Regions from separate parts of the Streptomyces sp. NPDC044719 genome, predicted to be linked through region 4. Evidence: riboswitches for the same ligand, from Rfam matches in the RefSeq annotation. Region 4 holds a riboswitch; each other region holds the start of a gene.
The links. Region 4 has a riboswitch for cyclic di-AMP ahead of AC07DF_RS02025 (C40 family peptidase). Riboswitches for the same ligand answer to the same signal wherever they lie in the genome.

Region 1 (7,137 bases), on a different contig from region 4:
CGGACCTTCTCGTGGGAGACGCGGGAGTGGTGGATGGCGGCCGAGTCGTACTCGGGCAGTTCCTGGGCGATCGCCGACACGGTCGTCACGGACCCGGCGAGCCCCACCAGCGTGCGGGCCTCGCGCAGCGGGACCGTCTCCTCGGCGAGGTCGAGGGCGGCCTCGATGTCCGCCCGCATCGCCGCGATCTGCTCCTTCGACGGCGGGTCACTCACCACGCCGTCCCGGACCAGGTGGCGCTCGGTCATCCGGACGCAGCCGATGTCCACCGAGCGGGCCGCCCGGACATGGTCGTCGCCGACGACGAACTCGGTCGAGCCGCCGCCGATGTCCACGACGAGGTAGGGCTTCGGGAGATGGTCTGCCCCGGCGAGCTCCTTGGTGGCGCCGGTGAAGGAGAACTCGGCCTCCTGGTCCCCGGAGATCACCTCGGGCTCGACGCCCAGGATGTCCAGCACGCCGCGCACGAACTCGTCGCGGTTCTCGGCGTCGCGGGAGGCGGAGGTCGCCACGAACCGGAGCCGCTGCGCCCCGTGCTCCTTGATGATCGCGGCGTATTCGCGGCACGCCGCGAAGGTCCGCTGCAGCGCCTCGGGGGCGAGCCGGCCGGTGCGGTCGACGCCCTGCCCGAGCCGCACGATGGTCATACGGCGGTCCAGGTCGACCAGCTCACCGGTGGTCGGGTCAGCGTCCGCGACCAGGAGCCGGATGGAGTTCGTACCGCAGTCCACGGCGGCGACACGGGTCATCGGTCGTCCTCCTCGGCGGTCGTCGCGCCCGTCACGCACGGGCCCTTGCGCCACCACTCCGGCAGCATCTCGATCGCCTCGTCCCCCAGCGGGTTCACCCCGGGCCCCGCGGCCAGCGAGTGGCCCACGAGCACGTGCAGGCACTTCACCCGGTCCGGCATGCCGCCCGCGCTCGGGAAGTTCTTCAGCTCCTCGATCTCGTCGCGCCGCCGGATGTAGTCCTCGTGCGCCGCCCGGTACGCCGCCGCCAGCTCCGGGTCCGAGGCCAGACGCTCGGTCATCTCCTTCATCACGCCGTTCGCCTCCAGCGTGCCGATGGCCGAGGCGGCTCGCGGGCACGTCAGGTAGTACAGCGTCGGGAACGGCGTCCCGTCCGGCAGCCGGGGCGCCGTCTCGACGACGTCGGGCTGCCCGCACGGGCACCGGTGCGCGATCGCGCGCAGACCGCGCGGGGGCCGACCGAGCTGCTGCTTGAAGGCCTCGACGTCCGCGTCGGTGGGCTCGGTGCGCGGGGTGGTCGGCGGGGGCGTTTCCATGACTGTCTTCAGGCTGTCTTTCTTTGAGTCAGATATCTGGCTGGGGTCCGGGTTCACCGGGCGGAGGCGTCGGACTTGTCGACGCCGTCCCACACGTTCGCGTACCAGACGCGGTCGGCCGTCCCGAGCACGGCGTGCGACTGCCGCGCCGCGTGCGGGTCGACGACGATGAATCCCGTCTCCCCCGGCATGACGTAGTGCAACCGCTGCCGGATCTGCTGTTCCGCGTATGCGTCGTCCTGCCAGCGCGCCTTCTGATCGCGCAGCCGTTCGACACGTTGGCGGGCCTGCTGCTGTTCGCGCTGGAGGTCGTCGATCTCGGCGCGCTGGGAGACGTACTCCCGCATCGGGTAGGCCAGCGCCACGATCAGTGTGCACATCACCAGGGCGAGCAGCGCGGCCCGGCCGGTCAGCCGGGAGCGGCGGGCCTGGCGCCGGGTCTGGGAGCGGTAGACCCGGGCCGCGGTCTGCTCGCCGAGCAGCCGGATCCTGGTCGCGGTGGAGAAACGGTCCCGGTCCTTCACGGCCATGATCTCCCCGCTCTCCCGCTCTCCCGCTCCACCGTCCGACGCGCGTACGTCCCCGGACACGGTACGGGACCGAGTACGGGGACGTACGTACGACTGGCTCAGGCTTGACCCTTATCGGGTCAGCCCGGTCAGCCCTTGAAGCGCGGGAAGGCGCTGCGGCCGGCGTAGACCGCGGCGTCGTCGAGGATCTCCTCGATGCGCAGCAGCTGGTTGTACTTGGCGACGCGCTCGGAGCGGGCCGGGGCGCCGGTCTTGATCTGGCCGCAGTTGGTGGCGACAGCCAGGTCGGCGATGGTGACGTCCTCGGTCTCGCCGGAGCGGTGGGACATCATGCACTTGAAGCCGTTGCGCTGCGCCAGCTCGACGGCGTCCAGGGTCTCGGTCAGCGAACCGATCTGGTTGACCTTGACCAGCAGGGCGTTGGCGGCGTTCTCGTCGATGCCGCGGGCGAGGCGCTCGGGGTTGGTGACGAACAGGTCGTCGCCGACGAGCTGGACCTTGTCGCCGAGCTTCTCGGTGATGGTCTTCCAGCCGTCCCAGTCGTCCTCGAACAGCGGGTCCTCGATGGAGACGAGCGGGTACGCGTCGACGAGCTCGGCGTAGTACTCGGTCATCTCGGCGGCTGAGCGCGTCTTGCCCTCGAAGGTGTAGGCGCCGTCCTTGTAGAACTCGGACGCGGCCACGTCGAGGGCGAGGGCGATCTGCTCGCCGGGGGTGTAGCCGGCCTCCTTGATCGCCTCGAGGATGAGGTCGAGGGCCTCGCGGTTGGAGCCGAGGTTCGGGGCGAAGCCGCCCTCGTCGCCGAGGCCGGTGGCCAGGCCCTTGCTCTTCAGGACCTTCTTCAGCGTGTGGTAGACCTCGGCGCCCCAGCGCAGGGCCTCGGAGAAGGACTCCGCGCCGATCGGGGCGATCATGAACTCCTGGATGTCCACGTTGGAGTCGGCGTGCGAGCCGCCGTTCAGGATGTTCATCATCGGCACCGGCAGCAGGTGCGCGTTCGGGCCGCCCAGGTAGCGGAACAGCGGCAGGTCGCTGGCCTCGGAGGCGGCGTGGGCGACGGCGAGGGAGACGCCGAGGATGGCGTTGGCGCCGAGGGAGCCCTTGTTGTCGGTGGCGTCCAGGTCGAACATCGCCTGGTCGATCAGGCGCTGCTCGGTGGCGTCGTAGCCGACGAGCTCCGGGCCGATCTGCTCGATGACCGCGAGGACGGCCTTCTCCACACCCTTGCCGAGGTAACGGTTCGAGTCGCCGTCACGCAGCTCGATGGCCTCGAAGGCGCCCGTGGAGGCGCCGGACGGGACGGCGGCACGACCGGTGCTGCCGTCGTCGAGGCCGACCTCGACCTCGACCGTGGGGTTGCCTCGGGAGTCCAGGATTTCCCGGGCTACGACGACGTCGATGGACGGCACGAGCATCTCCTTCTTATGTGACGCGGGTACGCGGGTCGCGGGGACCCGGCGAGGGCGGGCCGTGGTGGCTCGCGACATGAGCCTAACCGGCTCCGGCCGATCGGCCACCGGGTCGCCCACCCCATGGACAGAACCGAGCGTAAATTGTTTCCGAACGGAACAAAGACGGTTGTGGAAAAGCGGGGCAGAAAAAACCCCGCCCCGGCGCGTACGGGGGAACACGCACCGGGGCGGGGAGCCCGTGGGGACGGGGGCCGCCCCCCGAGGGGGGCGGAGGGCCGCTGCTTACTTCAGGTGCAGCTGCTGGCCCGGGTAGATGAGGTTGGCGTCCGAGACGATGTCCTTGTTCAGCTGGAACAGCTTCTCCCAGCCGCCCTCGACCTTCTCGTCCGACGCGATCGAGCTCAGGGTGTCGCCCTTGACGACCTTGTACTCGCCGTCGCCCTTCTTGACCTTCTTGCCGGTCGGGGTGGTGACGGTCTTCTTGGCGGCCGGGCGGTCCTCGGAGCGCGAGGCCGGCTGCTGGGTCTCGCGGGACTCGGTGCTCTGCTCGCTCTGCTGCGAGGAGCTGCCGGAGTCGTTCGAGGAGGAGCCGCCGCCGTTGTAGCCGGCACTCGACAGGCCCTTGCCGCAGACCGGCCAGGCACCCTTGCCCTGGCCCGCGAGGACCTTCTCGCCGATCTCGATCTGCTGCTCCTTGGTGGCCTGGTCGGCGGTGGCGGCGTACTTGGTGCCGCCGTAGCCGGACCAGGTGGAGGCGGAGAACTGCAGACCGCCGTAGTAGCCGTTGCCGGTGTTGATGGACCAGTTGCCGCCGGCCTCGCACTGGGCGACGGCGTCCCACTCGGAGGCGGTGGCGGCGGAGGCGCCGCCGGCGGCCATCAGCGGGGCGGCGACAGCGGCGCCGGTGACACCGGCGACGGCGATGGCACGGCTGGCCTTGGACGGACGGCGGTGCTTGCCCTTGCTGGAAAACAGCATGGAAGGATCCCCTCACCGACGCCTGCGAGGTGAGCTGTCGGGTTCGGGCCGGTTGAGTTGCCCGGCCGCGCCCCTCCCGGGACACGGCTTCACCCCAAGCCCTTCCGGCGCAACTGGCCGGTCGGGCACCTACCTTGGGTCCCCCGCTCCTGCCTACGGCGCTTGACGCGACGACTGTTCCCGTACGGCCGCTGGCAGGATTCGGCGTTGCGGCAGCCGGGGCTCGTGGTGACGAGCGGTCCCGACCGTAGCCACGCGATCCGCCGAATTTCAAAGACGATCAGGGCTTCTGAGATCTATCTCTCACGGACCCCAAACGGGACATTCACTGCGAAACAGGACGCGAACTCGAGCGGTTTCGGGGCGACTTCCGCCCCCGTTTCCGCACTGCCCGAACAACTACTTCCCGTCCGCTTCGCCCTCTACCGTGAGCTTCTCACCGGGGCGAATGAGGTTCGGGTCGGCACCGACGGCCTTCTTGTTGCCGTCGTAGAGCTCGTGCCATCCGCCGCTGATATCAAGGGAGTCGGCGATGGACCAGAGACTGTCGCCGATACCCACGATGTAGGCACCCTCGGACGAGTCGTCGGAGCCCTCGTCGCCGCGCGAGGCGTGACGGCCCGTGGACTCGCCCGTACGGCCGTTCTCGGGCGTGGGGGTTTCGTCGGCACTGGGACCACGGTGACGGCCGGAGCCGGTGTCGGTCCCGGTCTCGGTGCGCGCCGAAGAGTCTTCGTCCTGCTGGGAGTTGCCGGACTTGTCAGGCTCGGGCGTCGCCGACGGGGAACCTGACTCCTGGTCCCGCGAAAAGGAGTCCTCGGAGTCGGGCGACTTGTCCGAGTTGCCGCTTTCATCCTGCGAGGTCGACGGCGCGTCAGGAGACGGCGAGGCGGACGACGAAGGGGACGAACCGAGAGAGTCGAGCAATCCGTATGATTCCGAAGAATCGGATGAGTCACTCGAGTCGGACGACTTCTTGTCCTGCTCGAGGCCGGAGAGCAGTCCGCAGGTGCGCCAGGCACCGGCTCCCTGCTCGGCGAGGATTCTCTCGGCCACGGCTATCTGCTGGGAACGGCTGGCCAGGTCGGCGCTCGGGGCGTAGTCCAGGCCGCCGTGGCTCTCCCAGTCCTCCTGCGACAACTGCAGGCCGCCGAAGTATCCGTTGCCGCTGTTCTGGCTCCAGGCGCCGCCGGTCTCACAGTCCGCGACCCGGTCCCAGGTCGTGCCGTCGGCAGCGCTGGCGCCGGAGGCTCCGAGGAGCGGGATCGCGATGGCGGAGCCGGTCACTCCTGCCGCGACGAGGAGAGCCGGAGCCTGGCGGGGGCGACGGTGCCGACCGTTCCCGGAGAGCATACGGAGACCTTTCGCGAAGACAGCAGTGACCTGCGCGGCGCAGGTTTGACTGGCTCGCGCTGATGATGGGTGAACGTATAGGCAGACGATCACTTGTCACAAGTTAATGCCGCGTAGATCACGTGAAGATCACAACCCTGACGGCGTGTCACCTTTGGATGCGGGCGTGAACTCCACCGGCAGGGTGCGCAGCCCGCGCATGATCAGCCCGCCGCGCCATCTCAGCTCGGCCGGGTCGGCCGCGAGCCTCAGGTCCGGGAGACGGGTGAGGAGCGTGGCGAGGGCGGTCTGGCCCTCCAGGCGGGCGAGCGGGGCGCCGAGGCAGTAGTGGATGCCGTGGCCGTACCCGAGGTGCTGGTTGTCGCGGCGGGCGAGGTCGAGCACGTCCGGATCGGCGAACCGCTCCGGGTCCCGGTCGGCGGCGGCCAGGACGACGAGGACCGGGTCGCCGGCGTCGATGTGCTGCCCGCCGATGGTGAGGGGCTGTGTGGCGAAGCGCCAGGTGGCGAGCTCGACGGGGCCGTCGAAGCGCAGCAGCTCCTCGACGCCGGTCTCCAGGAGGCCCCTCTCCCCGGCGGCGAGGGACGCCTGGAGCCGGGTGCGCTGCTCGGGGTGGGTGAGCAGGGCGTAGGTGCCGTTGCCGATCAGGTTCACGGTCGTCTCGAAACCGGCGAACAGCAGGATGAAGGCCATGGCGGCGGCCTCGTTCTCGGTGAGGTGCTCGCCGTGGTCGGAGGCGCGGATGAGACCGGAGATGAGGTCCTCGCCGGGGGCGGCTTCGGCGGGGAGCGCCTCGCGCTTGCGGTGGATGAGGTCGGCGAGGTAGCCGCGCATCTTCTTCACGGACCGCGCCACGCCGCCCCGGGGCCCGCCCTGGTGACGGATCATCATGCCCGCCCAGTCCCGGAAGTCGTCCTGGTCCTCGCGGGGGACGCCGAGCATGTCACAGATGGCGTAGATGGGGAGCGGGAAGGCGAACTCGTGGATCAGGTCGGCGGACCCCTGCTCCGCGAACCCGTCGATGAGACCGTCGGTGAGCTCCTGCACCCGCTGCTCGAACTCGGCGACCCGGCGGGGCGTGAACGCCTTGGACACCAGCCGCCGCAGCCGGGTGTGGTCCGGCGGATCGATGTTGAGCAGATGCGTCATCAACTCGGCCTTGCGCTCACCGGGGATGCCGGTCTTGCCCTTGGCGTGCGCGGGTTCGTGATGATGCGCCGGGTCCTTGGAGAGCCGGTTGTCGGCGAGGGTCTGCTTGGCGTCGGCGTACCGCGTGACCAGCCAGGCCTCGACGCCGCTGGGGAGCTTGGTCCGGTGCACGGGGGCGTGTTCGCGGAGCCAGGCGTAGGCGGGGTAGGGGTCGGTGGCGAACTCCCACGAGAACAGTTCGGGCACCCCGGGCACATCAAGTCGCATGCCTCAGCCCTCGGTCTCCCTGATCGCGTCCCGGTACGCGCGGGCCGCCGCTCTCAGGGCCGCCTCCGGGTCCACGCCCTCCGACTCGGCGCGGACCGCCAGGGCCAGGAGGTCGTAGCCGATGCCCTCGACGGGTGGGAGCGGTATGTCCAGCTTCGCTGTG
Region 2 (7,137 bases), on a different contig from region 4:
GAGAAGTCATGCCTCTCGTCAACGGCCGTGCCGGAGCGGCTCATTCCAGGTCAGACGCAAAAGTCGTGTAAACGGCCGCCGCACATGCCGGAAACCGGCAGCCCTGACGTCGGGGGGGCGTCGTCAGGGCTGCCGGTGCTTCGACTGGCTTGTGGCGCTTACGGGTTCAGGCCCTTGCCCCGCAGCCACGCCATCGGGTCGATCCCGCTGCTGGAACCGCCGGAGTGAACTTCGAGGTGCAGGTGGGCACCGGTGACGTTGCCGGTGGCGCCGACGCGGCCGATGACATCACCCGTGCTGACCTTCTGGCCGACGCTGACGCCGATGGAGGACTGGTGCGCGTACCAGATCTCCGTGCCGTCATCGAGGGTGAGGACCGTCTTGTAGCCGTACGAGCCGTTCCAGCCCGCCTCGGTGATGGTGCCGCTGTGCACCGCCTTGATCGGCGTGCCCGTGGGGGCGGCGAAGTCGAGACCCGTGTGGTAGCCGGAGGACCAGTAGGCGCCGGCCTGGCCGAAGCTGGAGGTGATGGTGTACGAGGAGGTCGGCAGCGTGAACTGCTTGGCGAGGGCGGCGAGCCGCTCGGCCTCGGCCTTCTTCTTGGCCTCCTCCTCCGCCTTCCTCTTGGCCTCGGCGGCCTTGGCCTTGGCTTCCTCCTCCGCCTTGGCGACGGCTTCGGCGGCCGCCTTCTCTGCGGCGTCGGCGGCGTCCTGCGCGGCCTTGGTGTCGATCTGGTCCTGCTGGTGCTCGACCTGGGCCATGATCCGGGCGCGCAGCGCCTCGCCGGCGTCGGAGGAGCCCTGCTCGGTGTCCGCCGTGGCCGTCGTGCCGAGGCCGCTCAGCGGAGTCGCGGAGCCCGCGGGGGTGTCGTCGTCCGAGATGAGGGAACCCACCGAGGGCAGGTCCGGCACGGAGATGGACACCGGCGGCTTGCCGGTCTGGGCGCTGGCCATGCCGCCCGCGCCCACGGCGGCTATGACGCCGACGCCCAGGACGGTGGAGCTGCGGGCGAGACCTCCGCCGCGCTGCTTGGTGACGCGATGCCGGCCACGGACGGGACGGATGGATTCCTCGGTGGGGTTCCACTCCTGGAACGGGCCCTCGTCGGTGCGCTGACCGCCGTAGCCGAAAGTCTCGGTGTCGCGCTGGTTCTGCGCGAACGGGGCCGCGGGGGCAGGCCGGTTGGACGCCACGTGGGCGTACTCCTTTCCTTCCTTCTCGCCTACCGGGTTAGCTGACGGGTTCGGAGCAGGAAGGTCTCCTACGCGCGTATACCAACCGTGCTTCCACGGCGGTTTACGCCCGATTCACCCCAAGTGGTGGTTCCCCGGTTCCCTTTCGGGATTCGGCGCGTGCGCACGGAGCCGCCTTCTGTGACGGCTGGGACGACCGCGCTGCGTTATCGAACGTTAATAGACCCGGGGAGCGTATTCCAGCGATTCCACTTGATCATTAACCTTTTTCGTGCGGACTTACCTGCCACGACCGGCTTAAATCGGGCGAGTTACCCGCTCCGCAAGTGACTGCTGGGTATTGACGGTGTGTCAGTTGCTCTGCGGAGCGGCGCGCTTCGCTCACGGGCAGTAATCGGGGTGTGGAGAAGCGGAAAACACCGAGGGCCGGAACCCTTTCGGATTCCGGCCCTCGGCCTTCAGTAGCGGGGACAGGATTTGAACCTGCGACCTCTGGGTTATGAGCCCAGCGAGCTACCGAGCTGCTCCACCCCGCGTCGTTGTGATTCCAGTGTACGCCATCCGCGGGACCACTCGTGACCACCCACCCGCTACAGCAGATGGCGGTTCGGGGCCTTGGCCCGGTGCTCGTGCTCTGGGAGGACGACGACCTCCGCCCCGCCGGCCGCCAGGACTCCGCTGCCGTCGGCGCCCTGGACGAAGGTGTCCGGCTCACGCCAGGCCGTGACCACACGGCGTACGCCCGCGTCGAGGAGCAGCCGGGCGCAGGGTGCGGGGCGGGAGGCGCGGCGGGCGCAGGGCTCCAGGCTGCTGTAGACCGTGGCGGTGGCGAGGCGCGGGTCGGACGGGTCGAGCTTCGCCAGGGCCGCCTCCTCGGCGTGCGCTACGGGGTCGCCGCCCTCGCGGGAGTGGCCGCGGGCCAGTTCCGTGCCGTCGGCCGCGACCACCACCGCGCCCACGCTGAACGCCGTGTCCGACGGCGGGCAGAGGTCCGCCAGTTCGCAGGCGAGGGCCAGCCAGTGGTGGTCGGCGGCGGTGGGGAGGGGGCCGGTGCCCGGGGCGGTGGGTTCGTAGCGCATGAGGACCACGTCCTCGATGCGCCGCGTCTCCAGCAGCCGGAGCCTGCCGCCCTGGTAGCCGCCGGGCCCGAAGAGGCGGGGTGCCTTCGGATCGCCCACGAAGAGCGGGGCGAGCACCAGCTGGAGTTCGTCGGCCAGGCCCTGGGTGAGGAGCTGGGTGTGGATCAGACCGCCGCCCTCGACCATGAGCCGCCGTACGCCCCGTACGTCGTGCAGGTGGGTGAGGAGCCGGCGCCAGTCGAGGCCGGTGCCGAGGGGGACCACGTCGGTGGCGAGGCCGAGGGCCCGGGCGCGCTCGGCGCCCTGGTCGGTCGTGTAGAGGACCTTCTCGCCGCCGGTGTGCCAGAACTTGGCGTCCGGGTCGAGGTCGCCGGAGCCGCTGACGGTGACCTTGAGGGGGTACTCCGGTTTCCCGGCGGCCCGGCGGGCGGCCCGGCGTTCCTCGGAGTTCACCAGGAGCCGGGGGTTGTCGGCGCGGATGGTGCCGGCGCCGATCAGGATGGCGTCGACGCCGGCCCGGACCTCGTCGACCCGGTCGAAGTCGGCCGGGCTCGACAGGAGCAGGCGGTCGGGTCCGGTGTCGTCCAGGTAGCCGTCGAGGGAGACGGCTGCGGACAGCAGGACGTACGGGTGAGGCATCGACGCTCCGCGGCTGGTCGGGACGGCGGGACTGGACAAGGTCACCCAGGCGGCCTTGGTTCAAGTTTGAAACAAACCTACACTGACGGCATGACGACTCGCTGGCTCACCCCCGAGGAGCAACGCGCCTGGCGCGCGTACATCGCCTCCTCGCTGCTCCTGGAGGACGCGATCGACCGGCAGCTCCAGCAGGACGCCGGCATGCCGCACCTTTACTACTCCATCCTGTCCGTCCTGTCGGAGTCCCCCGAGCAGCGCCTGCGCATGACCGATCTCGCCGAGCGGCTGAAGATCACGCGCAGCCGCCTGACGTACGCGGTGACGCGGCTGGAGAAGGACGGCATGCTGCGGCGCGAGGCCTGCCGCTACGACAAGCGGGGCAGCATCGCCGTACTGACCGAGGCGGGGTTCGCCGTACTGGAACGCGCCGCGCCCGGGCATGTCGAGACCGTGCGGAGCTTCGTCTTCGACCGGCTCAGCGAGGAGCAGGTGGCGCAGCTGGAGGAGATCTCCGCGGCGATCGCGCAGGGGCTCCAGGAGGACGGGAGCCGGCCGACGTCGGACGACGTGCCGTGGCGGCGGAGGTCGTCATCGGCCTGTTCGTGACTCCCGTCACACCATCCGGCTTCCCAATCTGATTGCTTCAAATTTAAAGCACGGGTAGTGTTCCGAACCGTGGATCTGCTTCAAATCTGAAGCAGACGGCTGTGCAGCCGAACAGGAACGGAACCCGGAGGCCCCGCATGCCCGACACCCCCGACGTCATCGCCACTCAGCGCTCCCGCGTCCGGGTACCGCTGCGCTTCCACGACGGCTACGAGGTCGACGCCGAACTCGTCACCTTCCACGGCCTGGCCGACAACCAGGAACACGTGGCCGTCGTCCTGGGCGAGCCCGGCCCGGTCCCGCTGGTGCGACTGCACTCCGAGTGCCTGACCGGGGACGTGTTCGGCTCGGCCCGCTGTGACTGCGGTCCGCAGCTGCGCGAGGCGGTCGAGCGCATAGCCGACCGCGGCGGCGTGCTCCTCTACCTCCGCCAGGAGGGCCGGGGCATCGGCCTCTACAACAAGCTCGACGCGTACGCCCTCCAGGACGAGGGCCTCGACACGTACGAGGCGAACGCCGCCCTGGGGTTGCCGGAGGACGCCCGCGACTACACGGCGGCGGCCCAGATGCTGAAGGCCCTGGGCATCAAGGAGCTGGACCTGCTCTCCAACAACCCCGACAAGGCGGGACAGTTGCGCACCCTGGGCGTCGATGTGCGCGACCGCGTCCCCACGGGCGTCTTCACCACCGCGCACAACGTCCGTTATCTGCGCGCCAAGGTCCTGCAGACCCAGCACACGCTGCCGCTGGCCGCGTTGACGGAGCTCAGCGCGGGCTGAACGGGGCCCGGCCCGGCCGGGTGCCGAACGGGGCTGCTTGTCCCTCGGCTCATCGGGTACAGCCTTTGAAAGAGAGCGATCTCCGCAGTACCCGGAGCTTATGGAAAGTGACGTTTCGTGACCGATCTCGGCGCCCCCGGCGACTCCCGGGCGAGGGGACCGGGCGACGGACCGGAAACCGTCGCGTCGCAGATCGCCGATGCCGTGGACAGTCTGACGGCCCTGTGGTCGGTCGCCGCCCAGGAGGCGTCCCTGCGCCTGTCGCCGCACCAGCTGCGGGCGCTGCGCACCGTGGAGGCGGGGCCGGGCCTGAACGTCACGGCCCTGGCGGACGAGCTGGACATCGGCCTCCCCACGGCCAGCCGGCTCTGCGACCGGCTCGCGGCGGCCGGCCTGCTGGAACGGGCCCCGCACCCGGGCACCCGTCGTGAGGTACAGCTGTGGCTCACCCCGCACGGCCGGCATGTCCTGAGCGATGTCGCAGACCGCCGGACCGAGGCCCTGGCCACGGCTCTGGCGGCGATGGAACCGGCGGAACGGGTGGCTCTGAGCCGGGGGTTGCGGGGATTCCTGGCGGCACGGGACGCTGCCGCGCCGCATCCTGACGGAACCGAGTGAGTCAGGCCCCCGAGCCGTGCCGCATCCTGACGGAATCGAGTGAGTCAGGCCCCCGAGCCGTGCCGCCCTCCACCACCGGCGCCCAGTACGGCCACACACGTGTCGTCCCGCACCGGAAGGGCCGCGCTCCCGGCGTCCCGCAGCACCGCGACGGCCACCACCGCCGGGTCGCAGGAGAGGAGCACGCCGTCGTCCGGCGGCGTCCAGCGGCTGGGCAGCCCGTCGCTGTGCAGGACGAGCAGGCTGTCCTCCCGCCACGGAACGCGCTGCACGGGCACGGACGCCGGGGCCTGCGCGCCCACGATGCCGGGGTGGGACAGCAGCGGCTTCCAGGCGCCGCCGGTGCGTAGCCGGCCGCCGACGTTGCCGATCCCGGCGAAGCTCAACTGCGCGGACCGGAGGTCGAGTTGGGCCACGGCGACGGCCGCGCCCCGGGTGGGCCGCAGGGCCCTGCCCAAGTGCCGCAGGATCTCGGCGGGCGGCAGGTCGGCCACCCCGCGCAGTCCGGCCACGGCGGCGCCGGACGCCTCGGCGGCCTTGGGCCCGTGGCCGAGCCCGTCGGCGAGCAGGAGGGTCACGCGGTCGCCGCCGTACACCCGGCTCCACGCGTCACCGGAGTACTCGGCCCGGCCGAGGGGGACGTTGACGCCGCCCACCCGCGGGCCCGGCACGGGCCGCGCCCCTCTGACGGCCCGCTCGTGGCCGATGCGGGCCACGGCCACGGTGCCCCGTCCGGGTGCGCTGTGCAGGTCGAAGTCGTTCGCTATGCGCCGGCACGTGCCGAGGCCGGCGCCCAGGGAGGACGCGGTGGTGTAGCCGTCGCGCATGGCCGCCGCGATGTCCGGGATGCCCGGTCCGTGGTCCAGCGAGACGATCTGCACGGACGTCTCCGGGGTGCCGTCGCGGCCGCGCTCGACGAGGTTGATGACGACGCGCCCGCCGTCCGCGTGCCGCAGCAGGTTGGTCGCCAGCTCCGTCGCCACGAGCGCGGCGGTCGCGGTGCGGGGCTCGGGCAGCCCGGCGCGGGCGCTGGCCTCCTCGGCCGCCACCCGGACGTCCCGCACCCGGGTCGAGTCGTCCACCGGCACGTCCCACACCCTGCTCATCAGGCCCCCGGCCGGGACGGCGGTACGGCGGTGGCCCAGGCGGTGACGGTGACGGTGGTCCCCTCGCCGGGCCGGCTCTCCACCTCGAACTCGTGCACCAGCCGCTTGGCCCCGCTCATGCCGAGACCGAGCCCGCCGCCGCTGGTGTAGCCGTCGGTCATCGCCTGGTCGAGGTCGCGGATGCCGGGCCCGTTGTCGACGAAGGCCAGCCGCAGTCCGCTCGACGGCCCGAGGCCCAGCGGGGTGATCTCCACATGGCCGCCCCCGCCGTGGACGAGGGTGTTGCGGGCCAGTTCGCTGGCCGCCGTGACGAGCTTGGTCTGCTGAACCAGCCCGAAGCCGAGCTCGGCGGCGGCCTGCCTGACCTGCTGCCGCACCCAGGCCAGATCGGCGTCCGAGCCGATGGGCAGGCTCGTCGGCGCGGCATGGCGGGAGGCCTGCATCAGGGACTCCCCTCACTGTGACGCTCGCCGGCGGCGAGCAGCTCCATCGCGCGTTCGACGTCCAGGGCCGTACGCAGGCCCGGCAGGGTGAGCCCCAGTTCGACCAGGGTGATCGCCACCGCCGGGCGCATCCCGGCCAGCACCGTACGGGCGGCCAGCAGTCCGGCTCCGGCGGCGATCTCGGCGAGGACCCGCCCCAGGAAAGAGTCGACCATGTCGACGCCGGAGATGTCGATGACCACTCCGGTCACGCGCGTGTGCGCGATCCGGGCCGTGATGTCCTGCTGGAGCTGCTCGGCCATCCCGTCGTGCAGCTCTCCCTGGAGGGTGACCAGCAGGGTGTCGCCCAGCTGGAGGACCGGCACCGTGAAGGCGTGTCCCCCCGCGGATCCGGGCACCCCCGGCCCGAGCCCGGTCACCGCACGCCCGCGTCGGCCGCCGGGCCGGCCGACCGGAGCGGCGCGATCTCGACGCCCTGCCGGCTGAGCGCGTAGGCCAGCGCGTCCTCCAGGCTCGCGCGCGTGAGCACCGTGCCGAGGTCGATGCCCAGGTGGACGATGGTCTGCGCGATCGCGGGCCGGATCCCGGAGACGATGCACTCGGCGCCCATCAGCCGGGCCGCCGCCACCGTCTTCATCAGGTGCTGGGCGACCAGCGAGTCGACCGTGGGCACA
Region 3 (7,137 bases), on a different contig from region 4:
TGCTGGACGACGAGGCCGAGGCGCGGCGGCGGCTCGGGGACGCGTTCGCGGTCGAGGTGGACGGCCTGGGTCTCGACGAGCTGGCCGGCGGCTGCGGTGTGGCCGAGGCGGCCCTCACGGCCCTGGACCGGGCCGGCGTGCCGTACGCGGGGACGCGGGTGGCCCTCCAGGGACTGGGCACCATGGGCGGGGCGACCGCCCGCTTCCTCGCGCGGGCGGGGCTCACGGTCGTGGCCGTCGCCGACCTCAAGGGCACGATCGCCAACCAGGAAGGCCTGGACGTCGAGGCGCTGCTCGCCGCGCGGGACGCCCACGGCACCGTGGACCGCTCCGCGCTGCGGCGCGGCGACCGCGACCTGCCCGGGGACGCGTGGCTGTCGGCCGACACGGACGTGCTGGTACCCGCGGCCGTCTCGTACGCGATCGACTCCGGGAACCAGGAGCGGATCACCGCGCGCTGGGTCGTCGAGGCGGCCAACATGCCCGTACGACCGGAGGCGGAACTGCTGCTGACCGCGCGCGGGGTGACCGTGCTGCCGGACGTGGTGGTCAACTCCGGGACGAACGCCTGGTGGTGGTGGACGCTCTTCGGGGACATCGGCGCCGACGCGCAGGAGGCGTTCGCCCACATCCGCGGCTCGATGCGGGCCCTGGTCGAGCGGATGCTGGCCCGCGCGCAGGCCGACGGCACGACACCGCGAGCAGCCGCCCACGCCATCGCGGCGGACCGGCTGCCACTGATCGCGGAGCGCTTCGGCTGGTACCGATGACGGCCACGCGCCCCCTGCCGGAGCGGCCGAATCCACACGTCAAGAGGGTGCACGCGGGTGTGTAGGGTGACGGCGTGACGAGAGTCCGGTTGAGCGTGGCGGAACGGCGCGGTGATCTGCTGCGGGCCGCCGTCGAGCAGATCGAGGCGCGGGGCGTGACGGCGGTCAGGATCGCCGACATCGCCTCGGTGCTCGGGGTGAGCAACGCGCTGGTCCTCTATCACTTCTCGACGAAGGAACAGCTGGTGGCCGCCGCGTTCCGGCACGCGGCGGAGGGCGACCTCGCGCAACTGAACAAGCTGCTGGGCCGCCGTACGTCCGCGCTGCGCCGGCTGCGGTCGGCCGTACGGTGGTACGCCCCCACGGGCCAGGCCAAGGGCTGGCGGCTGTGGATCGAGGGCTGGGCGGCGGCGCTGCGCGAGCCGGCGCTGCGGGAGGTCGCCCAGGATCTCGACCGGCAGTGGAAGGCGGCCATCGCCGAGGTCATCGCGGAGGGCGTGGCGGCCGGCGAGTTCCGCTGCCCCGACCCGCACGGCACGGCCCTGCGCCTCACCGCCCTGCTCGACGGGCTCGCGGTCCAGCTGACGTCCTACGAGGGCGCGGTGCCGCGGGCCCGGGCGCAGGAGTGGGTGGAGGACGCGCTGTCGCGCGAACTGGGCCTGGATCCGGCGGCCTTGTCGTAGGCAACCGGGCGGTGCCGCTGAGGCCGGGGGCTCCGCAGCCCGCGGAGCGGGGTGCCGCTGCGCCCACCCGTACCGCCCCCAGCGGCACGCGTGCCCGCGGCTGGGGCGGCAGCCACGACGGGCCCACACTCCCAGACGCGGCCCCGGCCCACGACGAACCGCAGGCGCTACGCCACCGACCCGATCCGCATCCTGATGTCCTCCGGCGACAGCGCCCCCTTGGCCGTCACATGGTCCCCCGACGACTCCCCGCGCAACCGGCGTCCGATCCACGGCACCAGGAACTCGCGCGCCCAGTGGACGTCGTCCCGCCGGACGTCGAGCGTGCCGCGGGGCGGCAGCGGAGGCCACTCCTGTTCGGGGTCGGCCGGGACCTCGAGGCCGAGCACCTGGCCCGCGCGGAGCGCCACGCGCGTGTGCCCGTCGGGCGACAGGTGCAGCCGGTCGGCGTCCCAGGCCCGGCGGTCCTGGACACTGCGCAGGGACCACAGGTCGAGCACCGGGCAGCCGTAGCGGTCGGCGATGGCCCGGACGTGCCCGTTGTAGGTGGCGATCTTGCCGCGCAGATGCCTGAGCACGGGCACGCGACGGGTGTCGAACCCGGTCGTCACCATCACCGTGCCGGCCACCGCGGCCAACTGGGCGACGGCCCGCTCGAACCGCTCGGCCACCTCGTCCGGATCGGTGCCGGGCCGGATGATGTCGTTGCCCCCGGCGCAGAACGAGACGAGGTCCGGGGCCATGTCGACGGCCCGCGGAAGCTGGTTCGCCACGATCTGGTCGAGGAGTTTTCCGCGTACGGCCAGGTTGGTGTACCGGAAGTCGCCTTCGGGCCTGCGGTCGGCGAGCAGCACGGCGAACCGGTCGGCCCAGCCGACGAACGCCCCGTCGGGGCCGGGATCGCCGACGCCCTCGGTGAAGCTGTCCCCCACCGCCACGTACGACCCGATCACTGCTCTGCTGTCACTCTTCGAATCGTCTGCCACAGCCGCTCATAATTCACCCTCGAATGTGACCTACGCGACCGTAGGAAAGGGTTGACGGGCGGTGAGATAAGCCACTCCTAAAGTGTTCGCCAACTCCGGAATAGGCCACCCCTCACGGACGTTGCGGGGTCAGTCGCCACACCCGGAAGCCCGTGATCCGGAAGTGGCTCCACACGGTCCGGAAGGCGAAGTGCCCGCTCGTGTACGGCTGCGGGTCGGTGTAGTCGAAAACGAGCCGCCCGTTGTTCCACCACCGCACCGTCGACCCGTTCGAGACGATCCGGACCCGGTTCGGCTCGCCCGGGACCAGCAGCGGCTCGGTGTAGTCGTGGATCAGGGGACGCACACCGGCCTGGCCCACATAACGCCGCAGCCGGGTCGTGGTGTTGTAGTTGGCGCCGTATCCGGCGTAGTAGGTCGTCAGGTGGTCGTACTCCTCCAGCGCCCCGCCACGTGGCGTGGCGAAGAGGTCGTCCGGGGAGCGGACGTCGGTCGCGTTCCAGAAGTTGTTGAGGTCCGAGACCCGGTCGTTGGCCCCGCCCTCGGAGACGGGCGTGGCGGTGTATTCGAGGACGTACGGTCCCTCGAGGCGCCGTCTGTACCAGACGGTCGCCCCGGCCGGTACGTCGATGTCCAGGACGCCTCGGGAGGCGGTGACGGACCCGCCGTCCTGGAGTTCGGTCGCCCACTGACCGAGTCCGTGGCAGAAGTCGTCGTGGGCGATGAGGCGCCGGTTCCGGGGTGCGGCGTTCGCGCTCTGCATCGGGGCGAGGGCCGCCAGCGCGGCTCCCGCCGTCAGGGCTCCCAACATTCTGCGGGTGGTCGGCACGGAACACAGCTCCTTCAGAAAGCGCTTGCACTCACGACGGGATCACTGTGGCCCAACTGCCGCCCCCTGTCGATCCCTTGAGTGGCGATCCCTTGAGGGTCCATCCCTTGAGTCGATCGGCAGCCGCACACACCGAAGGCCTGACCCGGGGATCGGGGTCCGGCCTTCGGCTGCGTGTCAGGCAGGGGGTGTCGCGGTCGGTCAGCCCACGGAGACGCCGTGCGAGCGCAGGTAGGCGACCGGGTCCACGTCCGAGCCGTAGTCCGGCGAGGTGCGGATCTCGAAGTGCAGGTGCGGTCCGGTCACATTGCCGGTCGCACCGGACAGGCCGACCTGCTGCCCGGCCGTCACGGTCTGGCCGGCCGAGACGGAGAGCTGGGACAGGTGGGCGTACTGCGCGTACTTGCCGTCCTCGAGCTGGATGACGACCTGGTTGCCGTACGCGCCGCCCCAGCCGGCGGAGACGACCGTGCCGGCGCCGACGGCCTTGAGCGAGGTGCCGGTCGGGACGACGAAGTCGACACCGGTGTGATAGCCGCTGGACCACATGCTGCCGGACATGTGGTACGGGGTGCCGACGGCGGCGCCGTCCACCGGGAGGCTGAAGCCGGAGGCCTCGGCGGCCGGCTTGGCGGCGGCCGGCTTCGCGGCGGTGCCGGCCTTCGAGGACGACTCGGCGGCGGACGACTTCTCAGCCGACGCCTTCGGCTTCTCGGCCGCCTTGGGCGCGGACGACTGCGTCTTGGGCGCGCTCGCCGCCTTCTTGCCGATCGAGAGCTTCAGGCCCGGGTGGATCAGCGACGGGTCGGAGCCGACGGCGTCACGGTTGTCGCTGTAGAGCTTCTTCCAGCCGCCGCTGACGTTCTGGTCGTCGGCTATCTTCGCGAGATAGTCGCCGGCCCTCACGGTGTACGTGTGGGCGCCCGTGGCCTTTTCGGCGGCCTTCTTCTCGGCGGCCGGAGCGGACTGGACGGCCTTTTCCGGAGCCGACTGCGGGGTCGCGGCGTGGGCGCCGGTGGCCCCCATGAGCGGAAGGGCGAGGGCGGCGCCACCGGTTCCGGCGACGGCGATGGAGCGGGTGAAACGCTGGGACTTCGGGCGGCGGTGCTTACCCTTCGCGGGCATGGCGAATTCCTCTCCGGCGCCTGCGAGGTGAGCTGTCGGGTGCGGGCTGGAGATGCCCGGCCGCACCGAAGTGCGGCTGAACCCCAAGCCGTTCCGGGAACCGGAACAGGCGTCTTACCTGTGGGTCCCCCGCTCCTGCCATACACGGGTGAGTGTGTGGGGCTCCGGGCGGCGGCAGGATTAGGCGTCCGTCCGGATTGGTGTGGAACGTAAGCGACCAAGACGCAATGGGACAAGCTTGCGGTTGCCTGTGACCGCGTTTCTCTGGACGCATCGGCATATTTACCGTCACCGAGCGTGGATTACCGATCTCCCGGTTTCCTCAATGTCCCTGAATAGCGCGAGAATTACGTGCACATGACGACAACACATCGTCACGAATATGACGATGGTCACGCACCCCGACCACATCTCCTTTACGATCGGGGCACGTTACACCGAAACACCTGAAGCGCCTTATTCGCCTTATCTACCCGATCCGGACAGAACGGCTACTTACGCCTAAGGCGGACGACCGTGGCATCCAGGTCCCCGCGCAGGCCGATTCGCAGCCCGTGATGAGTAAGTACGGCCCCTCGGTGAACTTCGCCCGTTTCGGGGCATTCATACACTGCTGTCGGGTCGAGGCCCCGCAGCCGGAGCGCCGGAACGGGCTCGCCGTAGCGCTGCGCCTGGAGCCAGACGAGGACGACGGTCTCGTCACCGAGGACGTACTGCACCGCGCTCGAGCCGCCCTCCGGCGCCCGCAGCCGGTACAGGTCGCCGCGCTGCACCACGGGCCGGATCTCCTTGTAGAGCTCCACCCAGCCCCGGGCCTCGGCGAGCTCCTCCGGCGTCCACCGCGTGAGGTCGCCGCCCACCCCGAGCACGCCGGCCATGGCACTGACGAACCGGAACCGCAGGGAGCTGGACCGCTGGTTGAGCATGGCGTTCGGGCTGTCGGTGACCCAGGCGGCCATGACCCGGGCCGGATGGATCTGGCTGAAGCCGTGCTGGATGGCGAGCCGGTCGAGCGGGTCGGTGTTGTCGGAGGTCCACACCTGGTCCGTGCGGCCCAGCACCCCGAGGTCGATCCGGCCGCCACCACCCGAGCAGGACTCGAAGGCCACACCGGGGTGCGCCGCCCGCAGCCGGTCCAGCAGGGCGTACAGGGCATGTACGTGGTCGACCCAGAGCCGCTGCGGGTAGGGGTCGTCCGGCCAGCCGGCGTCGGTGAAGCAGCGGTTGAAGTCCCACTTGACGTAGTCGATGGGGGCGCTGGAGAGCAGCCCGTCGAGCTGCTCCCACAGGTACTCCTGGACGTCCTCGCGGGCCAGGTTCAGTACGAGCTGATTGCGGAACTCCGTCCGCTTTCGTCCCGATTGATACTGCACCCAGTCGGGGTGGGCGCGGTACAGGTCGCTGTCCGCGTTGACCATCTCCGGCTCGACCCAGATCCCGAACTGCATACCGAGACCGTGCACATGGTCGGCGAGCGGCTTCAGTCCGCCCGGGAAGCGGTCGGGGTTGGGCGTCCAGTCACCGAGCCCGGCCCGGTCGCTGGTCCGGGACCCGAACCAGCCGTCGTCGACCACGAACAGCTCGACACCCATGGCCGCCGCCCGCTCGGCGAGCGCCCGCTGCTGCTCCTGCGAGATGTCGAACTCGGTGGCCTCCCAGGAGTTGAACAGCACCGGCCGGTCCCGGTCCGCGTCGGGGACGACGTGGGTCCGCTGCCAGGCGTGCCAGGCGCGGCTCGCCCCGCCGAAGCCGCCGTCGCTCCAGAGCCCGGCGAAGACGGGGGTCGTGTACGACCCGCCCGCGCCCAGCCTCAGCAGGCCCGAGTCGTCGTGTCCCGCCCCGCCGGTGATCTGCACGCGGGCGTCCGGGAGTTGGGCCACCGCGATCCGCCAGGACCCGGACCAGCCCAGGGCGCAGCCGTAGACCTCCCCGCGCTCCTCGGTCGCGTCGGAGTCGAGCGCGACCCAGGGCAGATGCTGGTGGGAGGTGTGGCCGCGGCGGCTGCCGATGATTTTCTCGCCGTAGGTGAGAGCGGAGCGCGTCAGCCGGGACTCGGCGCCCCAGCGGCCGTGCAGCTGGGACAGCCGCCAGGTGTCGCGGTCGGGCAGCGTCCAGGTCGCGGAGTCGGCGCGCAGCACCTCGACGTCGGGTCCATGGTTCTCCAGGGTCACCCAGCGCTCCACGACATCGGCCGAGGAGCGCATCCGGTAGTGCAGCGTGACGGCGAGGTCCCCGTCACGGAAGCGGAGCCGCAGCTCGCCGTCGCCGGTGTCATGGCCCTCGTAGGACCACTCGGTGCCGCGACGCTCGGCGGTGCGCACGGACAGGGCGGGCCGGGCGAAGCGGGGGCCGCCCTCGACCGGGTACTCCTCGCGTCCGTCGAGCGGGGACTCGAAGGCCCAGTAGTCCGGCAGCGGCCGGACGGCCAGGGCCTCGGCGTCGGCGAGGCCGATCCGGGCACCCCAGTGCAGGTGCAGCAGCTCGTCCCGGTCGGTGACATGGACGGCGTAACTGCTGGCCGGCCCCGAGAGCACCCATGTACGACCGTCTTCGGAGATCTCCAGCATCAAGCCCTCACAGATTCGAACAGGCCCGACCAGGTGCGACCAGGCCCCAACATCATCAAGGGCTTAGGGGGCTTCCGGCAACGCCTGTGGACAACTCATTGGCCCTGGCAGGCATGTCGTATCGTCAAGTAGTGCCCGTCGACGAGCCGCGCCGACGGCACCGAGTGGGAGGAGCCC
Region 4 (7,137 bases):
TGCAGAGCCTCTCCGCCGGCGCCGACGACTTCGCCGACCGGGCCAGCCGTACGCAGGAACGTATCGACCTCAAGGCTCAGCAGGCGGCCGAGCGGAAGCGGGCGGCGGAGGAGGCGGCCCGCAAGGAGCGGCTGCGCCCGAAGTTCGCCATGCCGGTGGCCCGCCACGGACTCAGCGCCCAGTACGGCCAGTCCGGCATCAACTGGATGTCCTTGCACACCGGCATCGACTTCCCCGTCTCGTACGGCACGACCGTGATGGCCGCGACCGACGGCACCGTCCGCACCCAGTGGAACAGCGCGTACGGCAACATGCTGATCCTGACCGCGAAGGACGGCACGGAGACGTGGTACTGCCACCTCTCCACCTACACGGTCCCCTCGGGTACGAGCGTGAAGGCCGGCGATCCGATCGCGCGTTCGGGCAACTCCGGCAACTCGACCGGCCCCCATCTGCACTTCGAGGTGCGTCCGGCCGGCGGCTCGCCGATCGACCCGCTCCCGTGGCTGCGCAGCCACGGCGTCGACCCGACGTAACGTCCCGGCAGCCCCCGCCGATCCGGCCCCGCCGGCCCAGCCCCCGCCGGTCCTCCGGCGGAGGCTCACCTCACAGGACTGTCGCCGTCCAGGGCTACAGCTTCTCCACCGGCGCGTACCGCAGCAGCAGCCGCTTCGGCTTGTCCCCGAAGTCGATCGTCGCCTCGGCGTTCGCGCCCGTGCCCTTGACCGCCACGACGGTCCCGAGCCCGAACTGGTCGTGCGTGACCCGGTCCCCGACCACGAGCGACACCACCGGCTTCTCGGAGGTGCGGCGCGTGGCGAAACCGGAGGCGCCCGACGCCGACGAACGCGAACGGGACGACGACAGCGAGGCCGCCACGGCGGAGACCGGCCCGGAGGACGCGGGCGCTGTCGCACCGGTCCGCTTCCACTCCAGGTGGGTCGGCGGGATCTCCTCCAGGAACCGGGAGGGCGGGTTGTACGACGGCTGTCCCCAGGCGCTGCGCATCGTCGAGCGCGTCAGATACAGCCGTTCCCGCGCGCGGGTGATGCCCACGTACGCCAGGCGCCGCTCCTCCTCCAGCTCCTTGGTCTGGCCGAGGGCGCGCATGTGCGGGAAGACGCCGTCCTCCATGCCGGTCAGGAAGACAACCGGGAACTCCAGGCCCTTGGCGGTGTGCAGGGTCATCAGGGTGATGACGCCGTCGCCGTCCTCCTCGTCGGGGATCTGGTCGGAGTCGGCGACCAGCGCGACCTTCTCGAGGAAGTCGGCAAGCGTTCCCTGCTCGTCCTCGCCGCGCTCCTGCTCGAACTCCATGGCGACGGCGGCGAGTTCCTGGAGGTTCTCGATCCGGGTCTCGTCCTGCGGGTCGGTGGAGGCCTGCAACTCGGCGAGGTATCCGGTGCGCTCCAGGATCGCCTCCAGCACGGTGGCGGGCCCCGCGCCGGACTCGACGACCGTACGGAGGTCCTCCATCAGCGTGTTGAACCGCTTGACGGCGTTGGTGGAGCGCGCGGCCATGCCGTACGCCTCGTCGACGCGCTTCAGCGCCTGCGGGAAGCTGATCTTCTCCCGCTGGGAGAGGGCGTCGATCATCGCCTCGGCGCGGTCGCCGATGCCGCGCTTGGGCACATTGAGGATCCGGCGCAGCGGCACCGAGTCCTCCGGGTTGGCCAGCACGCGCAGGTAGGCCAGGACGTCCCGGACCTCCTTGCGCTCGTAGAAGCGGACGCCGCCGACGACCTTGTAGGGCAGGCCGACGCGGATGAAGATCTCTTCGAAGACACGGGACTGGGCGTTGGTGCGGTAGAAGACGGCGACGTCGCCGGCCTTCGCCTCACCCGCGTCGGTGAGACGGTCTATCTCGTCGGCGACGAACTGCGCCTCGTCGTGCTCGGTGTCGGCGACGTAGCCGGTGATCTGCGCGCCCGTGCCCGCGTTGGTCCACAGGTTCTTGGGGCGGCGGGACTCGTTGCGCTCGATGACCGCGTTGGCCGCGCTGAGGATCGTCTGGGTGGAGCGGTAGTTCTGCTCCAGCAGGATCGTCGTCGCGTCCGGGTAGTCCTCCTCGAACTGGAGGATGTTGCGGATCGTCGCGCCGCGGAAGGCGTAGATCGACTGGTCGGCGTCACCGACCACGCACAGCTCGGCGGGCGGCAGGTCGTCCGCGCTGGGCGGTACGTCGACGGGGTGCTCGGAGGTGCCCACGAGCTCCCGGACGAGTGCGTACTGGGCGTGGTTGGTGTCCTGGTACTCGTCCACGAGGACGTGGCGGAAGCGGCGGCGGTAGTGCTCGGCGACGTCCGGGAAGGCGCGCAGCAGGTTGACCGTCGTCATGATCAGGTCGTCGAAGTCGAGGGCGTTCGCCTCGCGCAGCCGCGACTGGTACATCGCGTAGGCCTGGGCGAGGGTCTTCTCGAAGCCGTCGCCGGCCTGGGCGGCGAAGTCCTCCTCGTCGATCAGCTCGTTCTTCAGGTTGCTGATCTTGGCGCTGAAGGACTTCGGCGGGAAGCGCTTGGGGTCGAGGTCCAGGTCGCGGCAGACCAGGGCCATCAGGCGCTTGGAGTCGGCGGCGTCGTAGATCGAGAAGCTCGATGTGAAGCCGAGCTTCTTGCTCTCCCGGCGCAGGATGCGGACGCAGGCGCTGTGGAACGTCATCACCCACATGGCGTTCGCGCGCGGGCCGACGAGTTGCTCGACGCGCTCCTTCATCTCGCCGGCGGCCTTGTTGGTGAAGGTGATGGCGAGGATCTGGCCCGGGTGGACGTCCCGCTCGGCGAGCAGGTGGGCGATGCGGTGTGTGAGCACACGGGTCTTGCCGGAGCCGGCGCCGGCCACGATGAGCAGCGGGGAGCCGGAGTGTGTGACGGCGGCGCGCTGGTTGTCGTTCAGCCCCTCCAGGAGCGCGGCGGCGTCCACCGGCGGGCGCGCGGCTCCGTCCCGGTAGTAGGCGTCGCGGTCCGGCGGCACATCGAACTTCCCGCCGAACAGATCGTCCGGAACCGGCTCCGGTCCGTGATCGTCCTCGGGCGGCGGTGGGGGTTCGTCCGCGGGACCCCGCTGGGCCTGGAGGTCCGCCAGGAAGCTGTCGTCAAAGAGGCTGCTCATCGCTCTCCGAGTCTAGGGCGCCCCACTGACAGCCCGCCGCCGCCCTGAGAACATCGCCGAAAGAACCCCCCTGTCACCCTCCAGGTGCACGTGATCACAGGCCGCTACGGCTTCACAATTGCGTATAAACGGTGACCAATCCCCCTCGATCGATCACTCTCGGCGATGCTCATGAGCAAGGTCACGGAAATGTATCGGGCATATCACCCATCAACCTTCACAAGGGCCACACGAGTTGGCTACCGTGCGAGGAGGTCACACGACCCCCACCGGCGAACGTCGCCGGGCCGCGTGGCCTCCGCCGAGTCAGGCGTGCCGCAGCGGCAGCCAGAGCCGGGGACCCAACCGAGACCCCGGGGTGAATCGGCCCGACTCCCTTCCCGGAGACGGCCGTAGGGCAACCCTTCCGAACCACCCGCCCGAACCCGACAGCTAACCCGGTAGGCGGAGCATGGAAGGAGTCGCCTCCCTTGGCGTCGCACCGCAAGTCGCGTCCTACGGGTTCGCGCGTTGCAGGCATACGGACCCCCGCCCTCGCGACGGCGGCCCTCACCTCCGTGGCCCTGCTGTCCCAGTCGGCCAACGCCGCCCCCGAGGCCGACGACAAGCCCAGCCTGGAGGAAGTCGAGAAGAAGGTCGACGACCTCTACCGCCAGGCGGGGTCCGCGACCGAGAAGTACAACGGGGCCAAGGAGAAGACCGCCAAGCAGCGCAAGCGCGTCGACACCCTCCTCGACGACGTCGCCAAGCGCACCCAGAAGCTGAACGAGGCGCGGGAAGAGCTGGGCACCTTCGCCGCCGCCCAGTACCGCACCGGCGCCTCCACCCCGGACACGGCGACGTTCCTGCTCGCGGACACCCCGCAGGACTACTTCGACCAGACCCAGCTGATGGACCGGATGACCGGCCGTCAGAAGGTGGCGGTCGACGACTACATCACTCAGCAGTCAGAGACGATGGAGAAGCGTCAGGAGGCCACCGAGAGCCTCGAGACGCTCACCGAGTCGCAGGACGACCTGAAGACGGCCAAGGCGACCGTCCAGAGGAAGCTCGCCGACGCGCGCGAGCTGCTGTCGAAGCTGACCACCGAGGAGAAGGCGCGGCTCGCGGCGATCGAGAGGGAGAAGCAGGAGGAGGCCGCCCGCAAGGCCGCCGAGCTGGCCCGGCAGCAGGCCGAGCAGCAGCGGGAGCAGGAAGCCGCCCAGCAGGAAGCCGCCCAGCAGCAGGACAGTGGTTCCTCCTCGACGGGTTCGTCCTCGTCGTCCACCGCGCCCGACTCCTCGTACGCCACCAAGGCCGACAAGGCGCTCGCCTTCGCCCGCGCCCAGATCGGCAAGCCGTACGTCTGGGGCGCCACCGGCCCCGGCTCCTACGACTGCTCCGGCCTCACCCAGGCCGCCTGGAAGGCCGCCGGCGTGACCCTGCCGCGCACGACGTACGACCAGGTCAACGCCGGCACCACGGTGCCCCTGGCCGACGCTCAGCCCGGTGACCTGGTCTTCTTCTACGACGATGTCACCCACGTCGGCATCTACATCGGCAACGGCATGATGATCCACGCTCCGAAGCCCGGCACGTACGTGCGCGAGGAGTCGATCTACTACGACGGCGAGTCGTCGATCCACAGCGTGGTGCGGCCGGCCTGACGGGTCTCGCAGGTTTTTGGGACCCCGCGCGCGTGGCCTGCCCGTAACGCGCGCGGGGCCTCCTAGCATCGGCCCCATGCCCGGCCCCTCCCCCTCCGTCGCCTGGTGGGCGCAACGTGCTCCGGCGGCCAGTGCCGCCGTGCTGGCGACCGGCACCCTGTCGGTCGGTCTGGATCTGGCGGGGTACGAGGTCCTCTCACGCGTCACCCTGGGTCTGGCCTGCGCGGCCTGGCTGCTGTTCGCCTCGGACTTCACCCTGCGGCTGCTGCGGGCCGGGACCAGGTGGCGGGCTTATACGCGCAGGCCGGGCGTCCTCGAGAGCGTGATGACGACGGCCCTCACCACCGTGGCGGCGACGGCCGTCCTGGGCACCGCCTTCTCGGCGGCCGGCTCCCGGGCCCTGGCCGTGACGCTGCTGGTGCTCGCCGTACTGCTCTGGCCGGTGCCGCTCGTCCTCGTCCCGCAGGGCGGGCAGCGGCGCGGGCCCGGGACGGTGTTCGCGCGCTGCATGGCCACGCAGGGGCTCGCCGTGCTCGGCGCCACGCTGGCCGCGGCCGAGTCGGCGGACTGGCTCGCGCACGCGGCGCTGGTGCTGTTCTGGCTGGGACTGGTCCTGTACGTCCTCGCCCTGATCCGTTTCGATGTGCGGCAGGTGGCCGAAGGGGTCGGCGATCACTGGCTCGCGGGCGGGGCGCTCGCCCTCTCGGCGCTCGCCGGGGCGCGGCTGATCAGCGCCGACAGCGCGCGTCTGTACCTGTGGAACGAAGACGACCGGGACGTCCTGCGCACGGTGACCGTCGCGCTGCTCGTGCTCGCACTGCTCTGCTACGCCGTCCTGCTCGCCGCCGAGTTCCTGTGGCCCCGGCCCCGCCATGACGTCCGCCGCTGGGCGACCGTGTTCACCTGGGCCAAGACGGGGACGGCGGCACTGGCCGTCGCCGTCGCCCTCGACGTCTCCTGGCTGGACGGCTTCGGGGAGGCGCTGCTGTGGATCGCGGTCGCCGCGTGGCTCGTGGCCGCCGCCTGGACGGCCGCCGCGGTCCGGTCCGGTGCGCTGCCCGGCCGCCGGGTCAGGTCCAGAGCACGGCGATGAAGACGTTCGCCGTGGTCAGCAGGCCGACCAGGCCGAACAGGCCCTTGTCCACCTTCTCGTCGTCCCGCTTCACGTAGACCAGGCCGAGGATCACGATCAGCAGGGCCAGCTTCACGCCGATCTTGATGTTGTTCACGGACTGGTCGTCGGCCTGGTTGAGGCCGACCAGGATCACACCGGTGACCAGCATCGTCAGCGCGCCGTGCAGCATCGCCGGGGTGTAGCGGGCGGTGCCCTCGCCCATCGCCTTCATCTGGGTGAGAAAGCCGCCCAGGAGCGAGGCGATGCCGATGATGTGGAGGCCGACGAAGAGGTGGATGAGTACGTCCATGAGGCCGGAGCCTAATCAGGGGGTCCGATCCGCCCGACACCGGCCCACCGATGCATATATGCGCCCCATAGCACCCGATCACCGGCACCCGCCCGGGATTTCGACGCATCGGTCATCACGCTGAGTTAAGTCGACGGCGCCGAGGCGGGATCGCGGTCGCATACGGTCACCGTCGGTCCTCTCGGAACAGTTCCGCGCACCGGCCACGGGCCGCCATGGCGAGGTTTAACGTCCTCCTCCAGGTGACCGGCTCCCCACCGCCGCCCGGGCCAGGGGCGGCAGTCGGGCACCACCGCCAGAAGTCCGGCGGCGGCCCGCTTCCCCTGTGCGGGCCGCCGCCGGACGCGCAGGCCGCCCGTCCGCTCCCCACGGCGGCCGTCGCACGCACCGGGCGGTCGCAGGAAAGGACGTGGCTCCCAAGGTGGCAGCGCACCGCAAGCCCCGACAGCGCACCGCGAGCGGCAACACGGCCCGTACGGCCGCCACGATCGCGCTCGCCGGCGCGGCGACCGCGACGGGCTTCGACGGAACCGGACACGCCGAACCGCAGCTCTCCCCCGGCCAGGTCAAGGCCAAGGTGGACAAGCTGTACCAGGAGGCGGAGGTCGCCACCGAGAAGTACAACGGCGCGAAGGAGAAGGCCGACGCCGCCGGAGAGCGGCTCAAGAAGCTCCAGGACCAGGCGGCCCGCAAGGAGGAACGGCTCAACTCGGCCCGCGACGCCCTGGGCTCGGTGGCCGCCGCGCAGTACCGGGACGGCGGCATCGACCCCGCCCTCCGGCTCGCCCTCTCGGACGACCCCGACCGGTACCTGGAGAACGCCGAGTTCGTGGAGCGGGCCGGCCACCGGCAGAAGTCCGCCGTCGCGGGCGTCCGCAAGCAGCTCCGGGAGATCGAGCAGCTGCGCGGGGCCGCCCACATCGAGCTGACGTCCCTGAAGTCGCGGCAGACGGAGCTGA

Region 1: it holds a riboswitch for cyclic di-AMP, as region 4 does, so the genes downstream of both, AC07DF_RS29140 (transglycosylase family protein) here and AC07DF_RS02025 (C40 family peptidase) in region 4, are expected to answer to the same signal.
Region 2: it holds a riboswitch for cyclic di-AMP, as region 4 does, so the genes downstream of both, AC07DF_RS11595 (M23 family metallopeptidase) here and AC07DF_RS02025 (C40 family peptidase) in region 4, are expected to answer to the same signal.
Region 3: it holds a riboswitch for cyclic di-AMP, as region 4 does, so the genes downstream of both, AC07DF_RS34535 (M23 family metallopeptidase) here and AC07DF_RS02025 (C40 family peptidase) in region 4, are expected to answer to the same signal.

Annotation. Positions count from the first base shown of each region.
Region 1 covers NZ_JBWKHE010000007.1:533,301-540,437, reverse strand. Annotated here, with positions in the region: gene AC07DF_RS29160 (Ppx/GppA phosphatase family protein) at 1-749, opposite strand, end outside; gene AC07DF_RS29155 (DUF501 domain-containing protein) at 746-1,285, opposite strand; gene AC07DF_RS29150 (FtsB family cell division protein) at 1,339-1,815, opposite strand; gene eno (phosphopyruvate hydratase) at 1,944-3,224, opposite strand; gene AC07DF_RS29140 (transglycosylase family protein) at 3,510-4,205, opposite strand; cyclic di-AMP (ydaO/yuaA leader) riboswitch at 4,210-4,376, opposite strand; gene AC07DF_RS29135 (transglycosylase family protein) at 4,605-5,558, opposite strand; gene AC07DF_RS29130 (cytochrome P450 family protein) at 5,688-6,974, opposite strand; gene AC07DF_RS29125 (nucleoside triphosphate pyrophosphohydrolase) at 6,978-7,137, opposite strand, start outside.
Region 2 covers NZ_JBWKHE010000003.1:21,518-28,654, forward strand. Annotated here, with positions in the region: gene AC07DF_RS11590 (aldo/keto reductase) at 1-10, opposite strand, end outside; gene AC07DF_RS11595 (M23 family metallopeptidase) at 159-1,193, opposite strand; cyclic di-AMP (ydaO/yuaA leader) riboswitch at 1,205-1,361, opposite strand; tRNA gene AC07DF_RS11600 (tRNA-Met) at 1,656-1,729, opposite strand; gene AC07DF_RS11605 (dihydrofolate reductase family protein) at 1,784-2,911, opposite strand; gene AC07DF_RS11610 (MarR family winged helix-turn-helix transcriptional regulator) at 3,002-3,517, shown strand; gene AC07DF_RS11615 (GTP cyclohydrolase II) at 3,655-4,296, shown strand; gene AC07DF_RS11620 (MarR family winged helix-turn-helix transcriptional regulator) at 4,414-4,914, shown strand; gene AC07DF_RS11625 (SpoIIE family protein phosphatase) at 4,959-6,020, opposite strand; gene AC07DF_RS11630 (anti-sigma regulatory factor) at 6,020-6,463, opposite strand; gene AC07DF_RS11635 (STAS domain-containing protein) at 6,463-6,828, opposite strand; gene AC07DF_RS11640 (STAS domain-containing protein) at 6,879-7,137, opposite strand, start outside.
Region 3 covers NZ_JBWKHE010000010.1:43,667-50,803, forward strand. Annotated here, with positions in the region: gene AC07DF_RS34515 (Glu/Leu/Phe/Val dehydrogenase dimerization domain-containing protein) at 1-770, shown strand, start outside; gene AC07DF_RS34520 (TetR/AcrR family transcriptional regulator) at 845-1,453, shown strand; gene AC07DF_RS34525 (SGNH/GDSL hydrolase family protein) at 1,621-2,406, opposite strand; gene AC07DF_RS34530 (DUF6250 domain-containing protein) at 2,552-3,268, opposite strand; gene AC07DF_RS34535 (M23 family metallopeptidase) at 3,470-4,393, opposite strand; cyclic di-AMP (ydaO/yuaA leader) riboswitch at 4,396-4,554, opposite strand; gene AC07DF_RS34540 (alpha-galactosidase) at 4,885-6,960, opposite strand.
Region 4 covers NZ_JBWKHE010000001.1:413,413-420,549, reverse strand. Annotated here, with positions in the region: gene AC07DF_RS02035 (M23 family metallopeptidase) at 1-536, shown strand, start outside; gene pcrA (DNA helicase PcrA) at 631-3,108, opposite strand; cyclic di-AMP (ydaO/yuaA leader) riboswitch at 3,412-3,570, shown strand; gene AC07DF_RS02025 (C40 family peptidase) at 3,579-4,754, shown strand; gene AC07DF_RS02020 (SLAC1 family transporter) at 4,831-5,847, shown strand; gene AC07DF_RS02015 (hypothetical protein) at 5,825-6,178, opposite strand; gene AC07DF_RS02010 (C40 family peptidase) at 6,600-7,137, shown strand, end outside.